Regions from separate parts of the Pseudoalteromonas sp. NCIMB 1079 genome, predicted to be linked through region 3. Evidence: predicted binding sites of a transcription regulator. Region 3 holds the regulator's gene; each other region holds the start of a gene.
The links. The regulator LexA, encoded in region 3, represses DNA repair genes until DNA is damaged. The targets are predictions, from matches to a motif close to TACTGTATNNNNATACAGTA.

Region 1 (6,571 bases), on a different contig from region 3:
TGGTTCTCACTACCTAAATTAAGAATCCTAGTGATCATCTCAGATCTAGCAACTGAGCTTCTAATATGAATCGTATGCTGAGCACCTTGGAACTCAACCTTAAAAGGAAAAGACTCCAGCTCTTCAAAGAAAGTAGGGGTTTCATCAACATGTAACCCAGGAAGATCCGGTAGAGCAGAATCTGCAGTCAAGTAAAGGGGGTCATTTGCTTTAATAAAACCTGTTTTAGTTTCGCGTTCTAAGGCCTGCATTTTAGAACCACCAAAAGTATCAAAAACTTTAAATTGAACTGAACACTGACCTTTAGAGATAAACCTACGGTACATTCTACCTATTTCATATTGTGATTTAGCAAATAATGTTGAAGAGCGCTTCCACTTTAATTTATCTAGATTTGACCATAAAACAAATGTACCTGACTCAGGCATGTCTCCGTCAAACATTGAGTCTAAATATTTCTCAGGCATTTCGACTAGAGTTGGTTCTGGTAAGTCGCTATAAATACCGTCTATGATTTCCTGAACATCTAAATACGTATAATAAATCTCATGTTTATTTTTCCAACTCCATACTTGAATTCTTTTACATTGAGAAACAGATGCATTAGGTAAACCCATACCAAACTTACCCATTCCTTTAGTATCATCATTTAATAAGTTGCCATCTTTATCTTTCTCGCGACCAGACTCACCAAAACCCAAAGCTGAAGCTAATAAGCTCTGTGACATCCCAGCCCCATTGTCGACAATAGCAATCTCTTCAATAGTTCTTTTTTGATTTTCAAAAATTAAGATTTCAACTTTGTCTGCCCCAGCCTGAATTGAGTTATCTGCTAACTCAGCAATAGCGTAAGCGGTATCTTTATAGCCGTTAGAGCGCGCGGAAATAATATATTGTTTAGGGTTTACTAAAGACATTTTATAATCCTTTAAAGTTTTTCATTTTCAAGCTCTGTCCACATTTCATTCCAATGCTTAAAAGCTAAATTAACATTATTAAACTCTGATATTTCATCTAGCACTGTATATATACGTGCCGTTTTAGGAGTTAAGGGGGGATTACCGCGTAATGCGCGGCCTATCATTTGTAGATATAAGACTAAGGAGTTAGTGGGTCGGGCTATAATTGCAACATTTGTTTCTGGAGCATCAAAGCCTGTAGTAAGCATTTCACAATTCACTAAAACATCTAAATCGCCATTCTTATAATTATCGATAATTTGAGTTTTTTCTTCAGAAGTAGTGCTTTTACTATCAACAGATGCAGCTTTAACGCCCATGCAGCATAGAGAAAATGCTAAGTTTCTCGCATGCTCAATATCACAAGCAAAAATAATCAATTTTGAATTATTGCTTTTTACTTCATGAACTGCTGTTTTAAGAATAATAGAATTACGATTGTTAGAACTGCTAAGTTTTTTTAACAACTCACTCTCAGTGAAATGACTTAAAGCACTGGTATTTTTATAAATATCTATATCGTCATAATTTAGTTCGATAAACTGAGGATCAGCTAGATAATTCTCTTTTATCAAGAACTCCATTGGTTGATAAGGCGCAACATCCATAGTAATTTTATTATTACCAAAAAGCTCAGCAAGAGCTTTGTTCTCCGGATCTAATTCAGGTTTATCATCTTTATAAACACGCCCAGGCGTAGCCGTTAAACCAACTAACTTAGCTTGTGGAGAAAACTCCAAAAAGCGCTCTAAAACCTCTTTATAAGTCGAAGCTAATGCTCGATGAGCCTCGTCAAAAATAACTAATGTTATTTTTTTATCAAATGCTGCGGTTTGATGCGGTGTCATTGAGTTGTAATAAGAAACTAATTTTTGTAATCCCCCTACAACAAAGCCGCTTTTGATACTTTCAAGTGAAAAGTTATTAGAACCATAATAACGACCTTGGATAATTTCTCTATTACCCAATTTTTGCCAAGCTTTACTGAATTCTTCAGATGCTTGTTCACATAAAATTTCAGAATTAGCTAACCAAAGTACCATCGCATCTTTTTTTGTCATCAAATGGCGACATGCTATATGCATAGCAGTTCGGGTTTTTCCAGCGCCAGTAGGTAGGTGGATTATCGCTTTATTATTATTCCCAAACTCTATCGAATTAAATACCTTATCTGATATCTCTATTTGATAAGGGTATAATCCATACTCAGGCTTTACAGTGCGGAACGCTTTATATTCTTCGGTTTTATTGCTGGAATCTATAAAATTAAACCCTAAAGAATTCAAAAATGTAACTAGCCCGATCTGTGAATTGCAGAAATCTTTTACATTTACGTAGTGTTCAGGATTAATTTCGTTTACATAAGAGCCGTTTATTCTAAAGATTATTTCATTGATGTCTTCTTTACTCAATCGATCAATAAAATACTCACGGCTTGTTTTAGCTAAAAGTAACCGCGTTGGATTTGAGTTTATTATTGCTTGAACTAATAACTTTTGCTGATTATTTTCATCATAGTATGACTTGTCTATGTTCAAAGTATTCTCAAAGAATGACAATGAATCTTGACCTGCGAGAAACTTTAAAGCATTAACACTAAAACAGTTTAGACACTTTTGAAACACATCTTCTCCTTAAGATTTAAAAATAAAAGCACTTATTAAATTCACGCGATTAAGTTCGCATTCATATTTCCAGAGACTACAACAAAAGTATGTACCTAACAAGGTGTTATACTCATAGCTAATAACTACTGTACATAAATACACATTCTGAGATAAAGTTCTTTCGCTGCTACAAAAATAAAGTTAACATTGCTCTTGGACATTCTCTCCAATTAAAGGTTACAAAATTAGCATGAAAGCGAAATTTACAGGGCATGACACCTTTCCTTTACGCTACGGATGGCTATTCAAAGCTATTAATCATTTGAATAATAAAAGCAATTTTTCGTCTAGCGAAGACAGTATTCGCAATTCTGTTGTTGAATTAGGTGTTGGTAAAAATATGGTAAAGGCGATTCAGTATTGGGCTGAATCAAGCAATGTAATAAAAAGAAGTCCTCAAAGTGAATATGGTCATTATGTGACTGATAGTGGTAAATACTTGTTTGGTGCCTTAGATAAAACAGGACAAGATCCTTTTTTAGAATTACCTGGTTCTATTTGGTTACTGCACTTCTGGTTAAATTTTAATAATGAAAGCCTTACAGCTTATCGTTACTTTTTTAATTATTCTAATGTTCAATATTTTGAAAAAAGTAAACTTACCGATGATTGCTATGATGATGCAAAACGATTAGTAAAAACAGAAGTTGGCAACCCTAGTACTCTAAAAAAAGATATTGACTGCTTTTTAAATACTTACAGTAAAAAACAAAAAAATAGTACTGCTAAAAAAATAACTAAAGTCGATGAGGATCACTTTACTTCGCCTCTATCTGAGCTGAACTTACTACAAGATAACGGGGGCGGATTCTATATAAGTAATTTGTCTGAGCGTCCTGAATTACCTGTTGAGATATTTATTTTTGCCTTACTTGAATTTTTTAATAACGAAACTCAAGATTCAAACGTTGGCACTATCGATTTTGACTCGCTTCTGACAAAACCTTGCTCTCCGGGAAGAATTTTTAGGCTTTCAGAGTCGGGCTTAGGTCAAAAATTAGACGAGGCGCAAGAATTTACTGATAAGCACGTAACTTGGGTTGATTCGCTAGGGTTGAGACAAGTAAGTATATCAGATGATATAAAAGATAACGCTATCAATTACTTAGATATGTACTACGGTAAATAATATGTCAGACACTTTAATTACAATAAATCAACGCTACAAAAGTTCGACACGAATTGATACTGAGAGTACTGATTTTTCTCCATTTATTGATGAATTTGTATTGCATGGCACAGCCATCAATGTACTTGATACCATTAGCCGCGAATTTGAAAATAGCACTCAACGCGCTTTTACTATTACTGGGCCTTATGGGTCGGGTAAATCAACAGTTGCCTTATTTTTATCATGCTTACTTTCTATAGATGTTGAGCAACGTACTTATGCATTGCAAAAGCTGAATAGTGCTCAAAATATTATTACTGATTTTGATAAACGCTTTGAATTAAGAAATGGCTGGCAAACAGTTAAGCATGTATGTGGTTTAGAAGCGCCAGCGAACAGTATTTTAGTTAGCTTACTTAATGCATTTGATGAAGACTTTGATAAAACAGAAATAGCTGATTTTGATGATGATAAATGCTTAGCTGAAATAAAAAAATTATTACAGAAACCCAGTAAAAATGAAGACGGTGTTTTAATTTTACTTGATGAAATGGGTAAAGCTTTAGATTACCAATCTCGTGAGAACAAAGACCTACATTTATTCCAATCTTTAGCTGATATTGTACAACAAGCAAAACGCCCTGTGCTGCTTATGGGTTTTTTACATCAAGCTTTTTCGGATTATGCTAAAAATAAAGATGTTAAAACTCAAAAAGAATGGAGCAAAGTACAAGGCCGTTACCGTGATTTGAGCTTTAACCCATCAATTGATGAATCTTTGACCCTCGTTGGTGATTCTATTTATAGAGCACCGAAAGTAGCAGATGCTATTGAATCAAAGTATGCCAATTTAGTTAATACTGTAAGTGGTGCTTTTGCTAATCAAAATAAAAACGTCAATGCACTGAGTAAAACGCTACCATTAGATCCTATTGTTAGTTTATTGCTTGGCCCTGTTTCTCGTCGTCGTTTTTCTCAGAACGAGCGTAGCTTATTTGGCTTTTTAGCCTCACATGAAAAACATGGTTTTAGAGAGTTTTTAAATAATAGTTACAGTGAGTTTAATGAAGAGCTAGCTTTGTATCGCCCAGAAATGTACTGGGATTACCTTTACCACAATTTACACCATTTAATTGTTACCTCTCAAGATAGTAAAGCGTGGCTCGAAGGCTCTGATGCAATATATAGGGCAGAGCAAAAAGGTGGCGTGCTTCATATAGCTATTACTAAGCTAATAGCGCTATTAACTATTTTCGGTTTTCATCATCAGTTACATGCAAAACGAAACTTCATAAAAGAATATTTTGTATGTCGAGGCTATAAAATTGAAGATGTTGATGATGCGATTGCGGAATTAGAAGCAAGCACTGTTATTATTTATCGCCAAAAACATGATGCTTTGTTTGTGTTTCAGGGCAGCGATATAGATATTAATAACCTTATTAGTGAACAGATTGAAGTTGTTAGTGAAGGTATTGATTGGACTGAAGCATGTGCGACACCACAGAATATTTTAGCGACAGCGCATTACCACAAAACAGGCACTATGCGCTGGGCAACAACTAAACTTTTAAATAAGTTTGATGCTCAAGTATTTGAATCGTTTGTAACAAAACCTAAAACAGGTGAAGCATTTTTATCTTTTGTTCTACCAACAAATCCTGATGTTGCCAAAACACTTAAAGAAAATGCTAAAACAATGCCATTTGTTGTAATTGGTACTTTTAATGATTTTAGTAATTTAAAAACAGCTGCAATTGAGTTGATAGCACTTCGCAAAATATTAAAAGATGAGAAAAAAATTGCTCATGATTTAATTGCTAAAAATGAGCTTGAGAGCCGAATAAAGTTTGCGCAATCAAATGTAGAGACTGAACTACAAAATGCTTATAAAAATGCTAGCTGGTCATACTTAGGCAAAAAGTTAGCATTACTTCCTGTAACAAAAATAGCCTCTGATATTGCAGAAGTCATATTTAGTAAGTCGCCTCCGGTAATAAATGAGTTAGTTAACCGCTCTAAACCTTCGGGGAGTGCAAACAGTGCAATAAGAAAATTAATGAATGCAATGTTTGAGAACGGCGATAAAAAAGATCTTGGATTTGATGATAAATCATTCCCTCCAGAAAAGGGTCTTTACCTATCTTGTTTGAAGAGTAAAGGTTGGCACTGCGAAACACCTGAGGGTTACTTATTCCCGAGTGAGTGGAGTAAAGAATCTATAAATGCTAACCCCAAAATGCATGAATTATTTGAAAGCGGTTTTGAGTTCATAAAAAATAACTCAGCTACAAAACATGTAACAATGGCCGAACTTTATGAAATGTGGATGTTACCACCGTTCGGTTTAACCGCAGGTTTGTGTCGCATATATGGTTTAGCATTATTAAAGGCACTTGAAGGGCAAGTTGCTTTTTATGACTGGGATTCGACAAAGCAGTTTGTATTTATACCTGAACTTGACGAAGAGTTGGTTAATAAAATATATAAACACCCGATTGAAGCAGGCGTTAGGTACTTTAAAATATCAGAAATCCAAAGCCATTTATTGGATAACCTTGCTAAAGCAACTTTAGGTGAAGCTAAAAAAGATGATGCAATTTTAAATATTGCTAAGCATATTGTAGGAATTGTTCATAAACTACCTACATGGGTAAAGAAAACAAGTGGCGAAAGTTTTACTAGCTCAAATGAAAGTGGATTAACTAAGCAAGCGAGAGATTTTAGAAATAAAGTGATCGCCGCAAATGATCCATACAAATTAGTGTTGGATGATTTACCCGCTGTTTTTGGCTTTAAACAAGATGACCCTGAAGTTGAAGAAAAGCTAGGCG
Region 2 (6,571 bases), 110 kb from region 3:
ATCGTTGTAAACTGACTATTTAAATACTGACTCACCGCTTCTATTTTTTGGCGGCGGCTCACTGCAAGCGTCAAGCTCTCTGGCGGCGCTACAGATATTTGCTTATCAATTGAGTTTTCACGTTTAAAGGCACCATTTTTAGCTGTAGCAAAATAAGTCACACCTTTTGCAGGCCAATGAATAACACCAAGCACAGGGTGATTATTTTCAATCAATGCAATGTTTACTGCAAAGTCGCCACTTTCTAAAATAAATTCGCCAGTACCATCCATCGGATCGAGCAACCAATAACGCTGCCAGTCCTGTCTGTCGGCGAGTGCTGGTATAGGTGTTTCTTCCGACATAATTGGGATATCGGGCGCAAGTGCTTTTAATCCAGCAACCAGTACGTCATTTGCTGCTAAATCAGCTTTGGTGACAGGCGTATTATCTGATTTCTCTTGTTGGCCAATATCGCCTTTTTTATAAATGGCCATAATTGCATCGCCAGCACGCTCAGCTAATTCAATACACGGTTCGATTAATTTATTCATCGGCAGCTCCAGACGCTAAATACTTATCTAATAATAGCAAAGCTGCAACACTGCGTGCTTCGGTAAAATCTTCTTGGTCTAATAATGACTGCCACTGAGTTAATGGCCACTTAACAACAACAAGCGGCTCTGGTTCGTCGCCAATAAGGGTTTGTGGGTATAATTGCTTAGCAAATAAAATATGCATAGTGGCATTAAAGTAACTCGGCGCCATTGTTACTGTTCTTAATGGTTTAAAATACTCAGCACCAAAGCCAATTTCTTCTTTAAGTTCTCTGTTAGCAGCTTGCTCTGGCGTTTCGCCCGGATCAATTAAGCCTTTAGGAAAACCTAACTGGTAATTGTTTGTGCCCGCACAGTATTCACGTACAAGTAGTAACTCATTATCTGCACTTAACGGAACAATCATCACTGCTCCCCGGCCACCGCCGCGAATTCGCTCATACTGGCGCTCTTCGTTATTAGAAAACTTTAACTCTAAAGACTCCACAGTAAACAGGCGACTTTTAGCAACAACATTGTTACTGAGGATTTGTGGTGGTGTTGGGTGCTTTTTCTGTGTCATTGGCGTTAATTTGCTATCATGGCAGTTAGTTCAATAATAAACCTTATAAGTTGAAATTCCTATGTTAAATTGGTCAAAAATCGATACCGTTTTGCTCGACATGGATGGAACATTACTCGATTTACATTACGACAGTCATTTTTGGCTTAACGTTATCCCTGCGCAACACGCATTAGCTAGAGGCATTAGCCTAGATGCAGCTAAAGCAGATATTTTAAAACGCTATCAAGCTGTGAGCGGTCAAATACAGTGGTATTGTTTAGATTATTGGGAGCAGCAATTAAGCTTGCCTATAATGGAGCTTAAACGAGAGTCTCAGCATTTAATTAAAATGCGCGAAGACGTACCTCATTTTTTAACCGAGCTTAAAAAAGCAGGCAAAGAGTTAATTTTACTTACCAACGCCCACCCTGAGAGCGTCATGCTAAAATTTGAGCATACAGCGATTGATAACTACCTAGATGGTGTAGTGTCTACTCATGAATATGGAGTAAGTAAAGAGCAGCAAAGTTTGTGGCACCAAGTACAAAAAGACTTAGGGTTTAATAAGCAGCGCACTTTGTTTGTAGATGACAGTGTGCCGGTATTAAATGCCGCACGAGAATACGGCATCGAGCACTTACTTGCAGTTGCTAACCCTGATAGCCAACAACCACATAACGAAATAGCCGATTACCTGAGTGTTACCGACTATCGTAAGATTATTTAACGTAGTTTACTTGGGCTAGATTTTTGGGTAACGCGCTTCAAGGCCTTGGTATACTAGCTTTGCAAAATCTGCATGTTCCGTATCAAGGCTTTTAACTACTTCAACTAAATGCTCGTTATCTTCTTGCCCGTTCCACTCTTTGATATAGCTACCATCTTTATAACCGTGATCTTGGCGGAAAAAGTTTAACGTATTTTTCCCTACGTAGCCGCGATATAAATCATCAATATCCATACCCATTTGCGCCATACAGCCAGCAAATGCAGCTGCATTAAACGTTTTATCTGCAACAGCAGAAGCCGCTAATATTTCTAGCGTTTGTTTAAAGTCATCCGCTTGTTGAGCATTACTAAGTTCAGCTTCAAGTTGCTTTGCTAAGTCTTCGTAGCTAGTTTTGCCGTCAATTCTAAGCGATAAACCAAAATGAAAAATATCAACCAACTCTAAAATAACTTGTTCGGTATCTGGTGTTTGTTTTTTCCACCATTTCCAACCATGATGATCCAGCATTTCAGCACACTCAACCCAAATAGCGCGGTACCATTCGAATCCTTGAGTAAACCATTGCTCATGTACTTTAGTGTTCATGGCGTTTTGCATTTCTAGCATAACTACTAGCTTGTTTAAATTGGCAGACATATTCATTCCTGTCGTTTTTGATTAGTGTAATAGTACAGATAAAGGAAGCTTAACGCATCAGCACTATCTTAATATGTAGTTTACTTTGAGCCGCTAAATTCAGCCCATGAATCAATTAAATCAATGAAATCTTCAAAGCCACAACCACTACTTAAACCATTTTCTTCAAGCGCTAAATCATCATCTTGATACGCTATTAGGTCTTCGCTATCTTGATGAAGCGCATGGGCTTCAAATAATGCTTCGTCTTTGGTTAATATTAAATCTATTTCTTGGCCTTTTAGCGTTAGTGGCTCAAAACTTGAACTTACCGATGCTATAAGCGCTTGCACCATAGCTACTTTATCTTTGCCTATTTCTTCGTTTAGCCAGCGGCCAATAATAGCGTGTTCACTGCTTATTTTAATACGAAGCCCGCTAATAGGATCGCGAATAAATTGATATTCCATAGGGTTTGCCTGTAAATCTTTAATTGCGTAATTATATACGTAAACGTTCGCAAACCACAGAACATATAAAGTAAAATAGCGCCACAAGGGCGCTATTTTATTCAACTTTAAAGCCGTTAACTTCGCGATCTATAACGCGCTGCGTCAATAATCGACCATAAGTAAATAATAGGCACAAGTACAAAACCTACAAGCACATAAATTAGTGCGTAACTTATTATAATAGCGAGTGCAAAAAATATAGCCGCTAAAATACGCCCTTGCACTAACTGCCCTAAACCAGGAAAAAATATATTACATAATGCTGCGATTACGTTACCGCCAGAACCTTGATCTGCCATACTAACCTCTGTATTTATTTGATTTTATAATTATTTACTTACACACTCTATGCCAATTTATTAAAGCTTACAAATCAAATAGTTAAATTACCCTAGATTTAGAGAGTTAGTAAAAATTGCTAACTTTAGGTCAAATTAGCAATTTTTATTGTGCGTTTACACTTTTTTGTTTGTTTAAAAAATTAGCAAGTTACTCGTTTTTAAGGCTATTTTATAAATAACTGTTTATAAAAACAGTATTTTATTTAGCCTAACAAAAACACCTGTTATACTGCCCACAATATTGATTAAAAAGGCGTAACGATGGACGTTTCACAATTACTCGATGGCTTAAATGACAAACAACGCGATGCCGTTGCAGCCCCACTACAAAACATGCTGGTATTAGCAGGTGCTGGGTCTGGTAAAACACGAGTGTTAGTTCATCGTATTGCGTGGCTTATGCAAGTTGAGCAAGCATCTGCTTACAGTATTTTTGCCGTAACCTTTACTAATAAAGCGGCTAAAGAAATGCGCAGCCGCGTTGAAGAAACACTAAAAGCCCCTGTAGGTGGTATGTGGATTGGTACGTTCCATGGTTTGTCGCATCGTATTTTACGTGCTCATCACCGTGAAGCTAACTTACCAGAAGCCTTTCAAATTTTAGACTCTGACGATCAACTTCGGATGATCAAGCGCTTATTAAAATCAATGAATATTGATGATAAAAAATGGCCTGCTAAACAATTTGGCTGGTACATTAGCGCCAAAAAAGATGAAGCACTTCGCCCTAAAGATATTCAAGCATACGATATTAACGAGCAAATGATGCTGCGTGTTTACGCCGCCTACCAAGAGGCCTGTGATAGAGCAGGACTAGTAGATTTTGCCGAAATATTACTACGCAGCTACGAAGTGTTAAAAAATAACCCTACGTTACTACGTCATTACCAGCAACGCTTTGCACATATGCTCGTAGACGAGTTCCAAGATACAAATACCATTCAATATGCATGGTTAAAGTTACTTGCAGGCGATACAAGCAGTATCATGATTGTAGGCGACGATGACCAAAGTATTTACGGTTGGCGCGGTGCTAAAATCGAAAATATTAAACGATTTTTAACTGACTTTAGCGCAGAAACCATTCGTCTTGAACAAAACTACCGTTCAACTGCAACTATTTTGAAAGCGTCTAATGCATTAATTCAAAATAACTCAGAGCGTATGGGTAAAAGCTTATGGACCGACGGTAGCGACGGCGAGCCAATTTCTATTTATGCGGCATTTAATGAGTTAGACGAAGCGCGCTTTGTAAGTAGCAAACTACGAAGCTGGTTAAATGCAGGTAATGCCCTACAAGATGCCGCAATTTTATACCGTAGTAACGCGCAATCTCGTGTACTCGAGGAAGCCATGCTACAAGAAGGCTTAAAATACCGTATTTATGGTGGTATGCGATTCTTCGAACGACAAGAAATTAAAGATGCGTTGTCGTACTTACGCCTAGTAGGTAATCGTCAAGACGATGCCGCATTTGAGCGTGTAATTAATACGCCAGCACGCGGTATTGGCGATAAAACATTGAGCCATATACGAGATTGTGCACGAGCAGAATCGTTACCGCTTTGGTATGCCGCAAAAGCAATTGTAGAACAACAGCATTTATCTGGTCGTGCTTCTGGTGCAGTAAGTAAGTTTGTAGAACTAGTAGAACAAATAGAAGATAAAATTAGCGATCTAACTTTGCATGAGCAAGCCAAGTACACAATTCAAACCTCAGGCTTAATGGCAATGTACCAAGCCGAAAAAGGTGAAAAAGGCCGTGCTCGCGTAGAAAACTTAGAAGAGCTAATTAGCGCTTGTGATCAGTATGAGCTGCCTGAAGACGAAGAGTACAGCTCACCTTTACAAGGCTTTTTAGCCCATACGTCACTTGAGTCAGGTGAAGGACAAGCAGAAGAACACGAAGACGCCGTACAAATGATGACGCTTCACTCAGCTAAAGGCTTAGAGTTTCCGCTAGTGTTTATGGTAGGCGTAGAAGAAGGCATGTTCCCTTCTCAGCAAAGCAACGAAGAGTCGGGTCGCTTAGAAGAAGAGCGCCGCCTTTGTTATGTAGGCATGACACGAGCAATGGATAAGTTATACATTAGCCATGCTGAGAGTCGCCGTTTATACGGGCAAGAAAAATACCATAGCCCATCTCGCTTTTTACGCGAAATCCCTGAAGACTGCGTAGAAGAAATCCGTATTAAAACACAGGTTTCTCGCCCGCCTGCCGCTGGGCGTTTTAGCGCATCAGTTAGCCATGCCGCATTTGAAGACAGTGGCTTTAACTTAGGACAACGCGTACTGCATGCTAAGTTTGGTATTGGTACTGTACTGAATTATGAAGGTAGTGGCGCACAATCTCGCGTACAAGTTAACTTTGACGACCTTGGTAGCAAATGGTTAGTAACGGCCTATGCACGATTACAAGCGGTATAAAGCACACCTAAATGAGTTAGAGCAACAATTAGCTGGCGCGTATCATCGTCAGCTAGTGTTGATCACGGGCAGCCCAGCTTGGTGTTATGAAATACTTAACTCATTAATAGATGAAAACAATACACTTGTTGTATCAAAGCAGTGCGCGATTAAAAATTCGTACTGGCCTACTCGCACACACCAAATTTTAGGGCAAGAATTTGCTCATGCTGTTTACGATGGTTTTAGTGGTTTGCACCCTGATAAACTTGCAGCACTTGCCGGCACCGTTAAAGCAGGCGGTATACTGTTTTTATTACTGCCTGAACTAGATGATTTAGGCTCTTGGCAAGATCCCGCATTAAGTACAGTGCAATCACACGGTCAGAGCATTGACTACAGCATATTTAATCAGCGTTTCGCGACTATTATTAAACCGTTACCTGCTTTTCACTTTAGTGAAAAAAATGGCTGTATTAGTAATAACGCTAGCTATGTAATGCATAATAAAATTGATTATGAGCCACAGCAAAACTGTATTGAGCAGATAGTAAAAGTAGCTAATGGCCGTGCAAACAGGCCTTTACTCATTAATGCTGATAGAGGCAGAGGTAAGTCGGCAGCACTTGGCTTAGCCGCGGCAAAACTAACTGATAAAAAAGTAATTATTTGCAGCACTCAGTTTAAAGCGACCCATAGCAGCTTTAAACATTTAGCCCAAGAGTTAAGCCTTCAATACAACGCTGAACATAAACAGCTCGCCAACTTGCACTACGTTGCACCTGACGCGTTATTAAACACACTACCTGAGTGCGATTTACTACTCGTTGATGAAGCTGCAGCAATCCCTGTTCCGTTATTACTACAAATGCTAGCTCATTACCCTC
Region 3 (6,571 bases):
AAGCCGGGGTTAGCATCTTTTTTAACTGCAAAATCAGGTACCCACCAAGAGTGAATAACATCGTCAGAAGTCATTAAAAATCGTACTTTTTGATTTATTGGCAGTACAAGAGGCTTATCAACCTCAAGTAAGTAGTTAGGATTTTTATCTGCAAGATTCGCGATTTCATCTTGCGGGGTAGATAAAATAGAGTAGAACTCTACATCTTCACCCATATATTCATAATGCCATTTCCATTGCGAACCCGTAATTTTAATAGTGAGATCAGCTTTGCTGGCATCTTCCATTGCAATTAGGGTTTTAGTGGCTGGTACTGCCATAGCAATTAAAATAACAAACGGAATTGCAGTCCAAAGTATTTCTACTTTAGTGCTTTCGTGAAATTGGGCAGGTACAGCCCCTTTAGATTTACGGTGATGAATAAGTGCCCAAAACATAATTGCGAACACTATCACCCCAATCACACAACATATTATAAATATGGTCATGTGCAGCTGATATACATTATTGCTTATATCGGTTACGCCTTTGCGCATATTGTATTGGCTGTTAGCCAAAACTGGGTGCGAAAAAACACATAATATAAGCCACAAGGTAGAGGTCAGTTTACCCATGTGACGGCTCCTTTGATGCTATTGCGAATGCAAAGCGAAGAGGCATACGGCTTAAACGCCAATTCGTTATTTTTATTTTTTTAGCCAATCTTATTTAATATTGATTGGTTTTGCTGCGCCAACAACGAGTTTGTGTATATTGTGTGTTCTCAAAACTAAAAAGCTGTGAGTTATTATTAGCTCAGCACATTAACAACTAGCTAAAAAACGAACAACAAGCAAGTTTTAGTATAAAAAACAATCAGGTGATATTGAATAATTAATAAAAAATCGGTAATCAACTGGGCAACAGAAAGTTCAAAATATGAGCAAAACAAAGGGGTTTAACGCATTCGGAGGGGGAAAATATAAGTGCAAAAAAGTTTACAGCTTAAATAGTCAGTGGGCTGTTTACGCCCTATTTTTAGTACAAATTTTAAAACAAAAATGCGTACTAGTTAGTACGCATTTATAAAACTGCTTGTTTAAAAGCTATTTTTAAAGTCACATCCAATCAGCGTTTCTTATAACGCCAACGGCTAAGCCTTCAATATTAAAAGACTCATTCTCAAGATCTACTTCAATAGAGTCAAAATCGTCGTTTTCAGCATGAAGTAATACTTTACGACCCGCTTTCTCAAGACGTTTTACAGTTACGTCTTCGTCTAGGCGGGCAACAACAACTTGTCCGTTTTCAGCGGTTTGAGTACGATGTACAGCAAGTAAATCACCATCCATAATGCCAATATCTTTCATGCTCATACCGTTAACGCGTAGTAAAAAATCTGCAGCCGGTTTAAACATTAATGGATCGATTTTGCAGTGACTTTCAACGTGCTCTTGCGCCAAAATAGGTGAACCAGCAGCAACACGCCCTATAAGCGGTAAACCTAATTGTTCTGGCTCTTCTTCTTCAATTAATTGAATACCACGGCTTGCACCTGGTTTCATTTTAATTGCGCCTTTTTTAGCAAGTGCTTTTAAATGTTCTTCAGCAGCATTGGCACTTTTAAAACCTAATGTTTGCGCTATTTCAGCACGTGTAGGAGGCATACCAGTGTCTTTAATAAAAACTTTAATTAGTTCGAGTATTTGAGCTTGGCGGTTCGTTAATGGTCGCATACAACTGGTTTTCCATACAGTACATTTAACTGTGAGTATATACAGTTAAATAAAAATCGCAAATTTAAATTAAGCCTTAAAATAGCTAAAGTAATTTCACTTGTGTACATTTTAGGGATATAACTAAAGCTAAGTTTATAAATGATTAAAAATGCAAAGGAGACATTATGAGTATTTGGTACCAGCCCATCACCTTAGAGCTGTGCAAGCAGTTAGAACAAGGCATTAATGGCCAAGGAACATTAATGAAAACTATGGGGATAGAAGTCACAGAAATTGGCGATGATTATTTGGTTGCCACAATGCCGGCAATTCCTGAGCATCATAACCCAATGGGGATGGTTCACGGCGGAGCTAACGTTGTACTTGCCGAAACAGTTGCCAGCTATGCCGCTAACTTTGTTGTCGATTTTACTAAATTTTACTGTGTAGGGCAGGAAATTAGCGCAAGTCATTTAAAAGCATCTCGCAACGGCACTTTAACAGCAACGGCAAGAGCGTTTCATATTGGCAAACGTAGTTCAGTATGGGAAATAAAAATTACAAATAGCCGCAATGAGCTGTGCTGCGTATCAAAAATGACCGCAGCAGTCGTAGAGCGAAGATAGTTACTTTTCGATTGGGTAAATGGTAATTTCCATACCCGCACCAATCGCAGATATACGCAATAATGTATCTGCGTCTAAGGCTTGATTAAAGCACTTAGGAGAAGTCCCTGATTCAAAACCAATATCAAACGTTCTACGTGAACAGCTTAACCATTGCTTTAGCGCGTTACGCGAACACGATTCAATAAGCTCACATATATGGTTTATGGCTTTATCAGGTGTGCTCACCTCACCTGTAGCTTCAATACGCGCTAGTTGACGGTATTCGTCTTTGTCATAATGTAAAATCGTCGCGACTTTTTTCAAGTCCGCCACTAGCAAACTAATATCTTGCTTTGATTCAAGCTCAAGATCTACATTTAAAAATTGAATTTCCGACATCGTTTCGTATTTATCCTCTAATAATTTCATTGCAAACTTTAACGCAGTTTTACCGTTATACCAAATCAACTATGCTCTATTAACCACTTTATATGGATATTTCGCAGCTTTTAAGTATTTTTTAGCATTTAAAGCTAGCTGGATATCAAATATTCAGCTCAATTAAACAGATAAGTCATGTTAGGAATTTAAGTGTAATCTTTTTTATTTTTAAATGATTACAGTAAGCTATAGTTTAAACTGCGACAAAATGTCGCAGTAACTTATCCTATTAATGTAATAAACTAGCCTCTAAAAATAATAAGACTAAAACATGAATAAAAAAATATTTAAACATGCTCGCAAGTTACATAAATGGTTAGGTTATTTATTAGCACTACAAATTTTAGCATGGTTACTAGGTGGTTTAATTATGAGTGCAATCCCTCTTGATAAAGTTCATGGGGAGCATCTTGCAACACGTACTCTTAATAACCCATTTACGCAGGCTGATTATGTTGCCTCCCTTGACGATATTGCCTCTCAGGTGGTTAATCCAACACAAATAATTTTTGAGAACTTCTTAACTACACCACTTATTACTGTCTTTAGTAATAACGAGCAGCAAAGCTTCAATGGCATAACAGGCCGACCATTTGAACCGCCAACTAAAATACAAATTACCGCAAATGCTAAAGCACACTTACTTATTGACGCTCAAGTAACAAGCGCTGTACTACTAAAGCTAGGTACGCGGGAAGTCGGATATAAAACCAATGTTTGGCAGGTCCAATTTGACGACACCTTTAACACAACACTGTACTTGTCAGAAAATAACGGCAAAGTTGTCACCGTTCGCAGCACGCTATGGCGAATATTCGACTTTTTTTGGATGTTACATATTATGGATTACGATGAGCGAGAGAATTTTAATAATCCACTACTTATTAGCTTTTCAGCAACTAGCGTACTTTTTTGTTTAAGTGGAATATTATTACTTATACAAAATATACGACTAAAACGATTTATCCGAATTAAAAATAAGAATAAATCAAAGTAGTCATATTGGTTTTTGAGAGCTAGCGCCCACTTATCAAAGAGTAAATAAGCCTAGGGCTTATTTTATTCCAAGTGCTTAAATCGACTCAAATGTCGCTTTAACATTTCGTTTTCGAAAATCAACTCATCACGCTCATCCAGCAATTGTAAAACTAAAGCTATTGCCGACCAATCTAACGAAAAGTCATGTTGGATACGGGCCGCTTTTTTAACTAAGGTCACTGCAGATACCGTAAATAGCCACTGCGTAACATGCTTCCCCTCAATTGGAACCGCAATATTATGCTCAACTAACTCATATAAAATTGCTTCGCTAATATCACTGCTCAAACATAGCTCTTTGCTAGTAAGTAAATCGTCTTTTTGTGTCACGATAATTTGCATTATGGCTTGCTCCAGTTATTACGGGGATCAAAGTGAGCTTTTTTGGCTAATTCTTCCCACAGTTTTTTACTGGTATCATCAACAGATGTTGGATTAACAATTTTAAGCACAGCAAATAAGTCACCTTTAGCTTTTTTACTCATTAATCCCTTACCTTTAATACGCAAGCGTTGACCAGACTGACTATTAGAAGGAATAGTTAATTGGATTTTTCCTGTCAACGTAGGTAAATTTAGCTTTGTACCAAGAGCCGCTTCCCATGGTGCAAGAGGGACAATTATATTTAGGTTATGACCCTCAACATCAAATAATGGGTGAGGCACTAAACTAATTTGTAAATACAAGTCGCCATTTTGCCCATTCGCTGACCCTAATCCGCCTTGCCCTTTTAGTCGAATTCGCTCGCCATTTACTGAACCTGCGGGAATTTTCACTTTTAGTGATTTTTTAATTTCAGTGACACGGCCACTGCTGTCTCGCTGCGGTAACATAAACTCAACAGGCTTCACGGTATCAACTAAAGTCTCTTCAAGAAAAATTGGGAACTCTATTTCCACATCTTGTCCTTTTTGCGCGCGAGCGGCGTTACTTCTGCTCTGCCCGGAACGATTGAATCCACCGGCGCCGCCAAACATTGAATTAACAAAATCAGAAAACTCTTGATCGGTTTGAGGATCGCTTTGCTGATAATTACTTTGCGATGAGGCATTGTTACCACCATAATTACCTTGCTGTTGACGAGCACGATTTTGTTGGTGACGACGTAACTCGTCGTATTTTACACGTTCTTCTTTGTTATGAATGACTTCGTAAGCTTCTGCTATTTCTTTAAACTTATCTTCTGCTTGAGGCTCTTTGCTTACATCTGGGTGATATTTTCTGGCTAACTTTTTATAAGCTACTTTAACCGCTTTATCATCTGCATCAGGCGATATTCCAAGCACTGCATAATAATCAACAAATTTCATTTGCAATCCAAATCCTCATATTGAGTAAGCTTTAAGCATACTCCTTAACGGGTAACCTTGTGTGGTTAAAATACGATAAATAGTGAGAAATAAATGAATAGTGAAAATAACTTTGAGTAAAAAATTAATCAGGCACTTTTTAGTAATATAAGCGTTGGCCTTAAGTTAACTTTATCTTTTATCTTCAAGGCTTTAAACTGCCCATTCCTGTAGTTCACATTTGTGATGGATATGACTCGATTTATTCTGGCCTTATTGGCTTGTTGTGTGTGCGTTTCGGTATCTGCCGAACAATTTACCCGTTTTTCAACGGCTAAAAGACATTTAATTAAAACCCTACCTGACAACGCCAAGAGCATTTACTGCGGCTGTGATATTAAAAAAGAAGGCAAAAAACTCGTTCCTGATCCGTCTAACTGTGGTTACATTCCTCGAAATACCCTTACCCGCTCAGGCAAAGTAAATGTGCGAGCACTACGCATTGAGTGGGAGCACATTGTTCCGGCGTGGGAATTTGGTCACCAGCTACAATGCTGGCAAGATGGCGGGCGTAAAAACTGCCGTAAAGTAAGTGCTAAATTTAGAAAAATGGAAGCTGATATAAATAACTTAGCGCCAGCTATTGGCGAAATTAATGCCGATCGCTCTAATTATCGTTTTGGTATGCTTAGCGAAAACGCAACGCAATATGGCCGTTGCGAAGTAAAAGTAAACTTTAAGCAACGTGTAGTTGAACCGCCTGTTTATGCACGAAAACGTATAGCTGACACCTACGCTTACATGCAAAAAACATACGGTTTAAAAATCTCTGATAAACAGCAAAAGTTATTTAATGCATGGCAAAAGCAAGCATTCGCAGATACAAGTAGTGTGAGCAAGCTCTAAGCTTTAACTCTCATTTACATAAATCAAAGTTATAAATGTTGAATAAACGAGCGAGTGTTGTAATATTTTAAACAACTTATTTACAAAAAGCCCTTACCTATGTTTAAAAATAATAAAACCTCGCTTGCCATTTTCACTGCATTTGCGGGCTTTGCTTTGACCGGTTGTGGCGGCGGCGGTAGCGGTATCGACTCAGCCCCTGTAGTTACAACACCTGTAAGTAGCAGTCCAACATGGACTGCGGGTGTATTTGAACCCTCTAACGATTTAAAAAACTTTTGCGAAACCCCGCGTACGGGTAACGATCCCTTTAATAACAACGAGCCTTACCCAGATCAAGCAGGTTCTGCCCTTTACGAAAAACTCTGGCTTCGCTCTTGGAGCGACGAAACCTACCTTTGGTATGATGAGATTGCCGATAACGATCCTGAAAGCTTTGCCACAGTAGCCGATTATTTTGCCCAATTAAAAACAGAGCAGCTTACCGACTCAGGGGCAAAAAAAGATAACTTTCATTTTTCAGAACCTACTGAAGATTACTTTCAAGAAGCGCAATCGGGCGTTACTTCTGGTTACGGTATAAATTGGGCGT

Region 1: a site for LexA is predicted at 2,711-2,730, ahead of ABX891_RS17180 (DUF4007 family protein). Genes of this name have one in related genera too.
Region 2: a site for LexA is predicted at 3,456-3,475, ahead of uvrD (DNA helicase II). Genes of this name have one in related genera too.

The regions. Positions count from the first base shown of each region.
Region 1 is NZ_JBEWZA010000002.1:75,899-82,469, forward strand. It holds gene ABX891_RS17170 (ATP-binding protein) at 1-917, opposite strand, end outside; gene ABX891_RS17175 (DEAD/DEAH box helicase) at 929-2,584, opposite strand; gene ABX891_RS17180 (DUF4007 family protein) at 2,817-3,755, shown strand; gene ABX891_RS17185 (hypothetical protein) at 3,757-6,571, shown strand, end outside.
Region 2 is NZ_JBEWZA010000001.1:632,428-638,998, reverse strand. It holds gene cysQ (3'(2'),5'-bisphosphate nucleotidase CysQ) at 1-533, opposite strand, end outside; gene nudE (ADP compounds hydrolase NudE) at 526-1,098, opposite strand; gene yrfG (GMP/IMP nucleotidase) at 1,160-1,807, shown strand; gene ABX891_RS02925 (dUTP diphosphatase) at 1,823-2,446, opposite strand; gene ABX891_RS02920 (YacL family protein) at 2,527-2,895, opposite strand; gene ABX891_RS02915 (hypothetical protein) at 3,012-3,236, opposite strand; gene uvrD (DNA helicase II) at 3,540-5,705, shown strand; gene ABX891_RS02905 (tRNA(Met) cytidine acetyltransferase TmcA domain-containing protein) at 5,683-6,571, shown strand, end outside.
Region 3 is NZ_JBEWZA010000001.1:519,313-525,883, reverse strand. It holds gene coxB (cytochrome c oxidase subunit II) at 1-614, opposite strand, end outside; gene lexA (transcriptional repressor LexA) at 1,098-1,715, opposite strand; gene ABX891_RS02400 (PaaI family thioesterase) at 1,883-2,323, shown strand; gene ABX891_RS02395 (hypothetical protein) at 2,324-2,704, opposite strand; gene ABX891_RS02390 (hypothetical protein) at 3,018-3,743, shown strand; gene ABX891_RS02385 (chaperone modulator CbpM) at 3,806-4,126, opposite strand; gene ABX891_RS02380 (DnaJ C-terminal domain-containing protein) at 4,126-5,094, opposite strand; gene ABX891_RS02375 (endonuclease) at 5,326-5,979, shown strand; gene ABX891_RS02370 (S41 family peptidase) at 6,079-6,571, shown strand, end outside.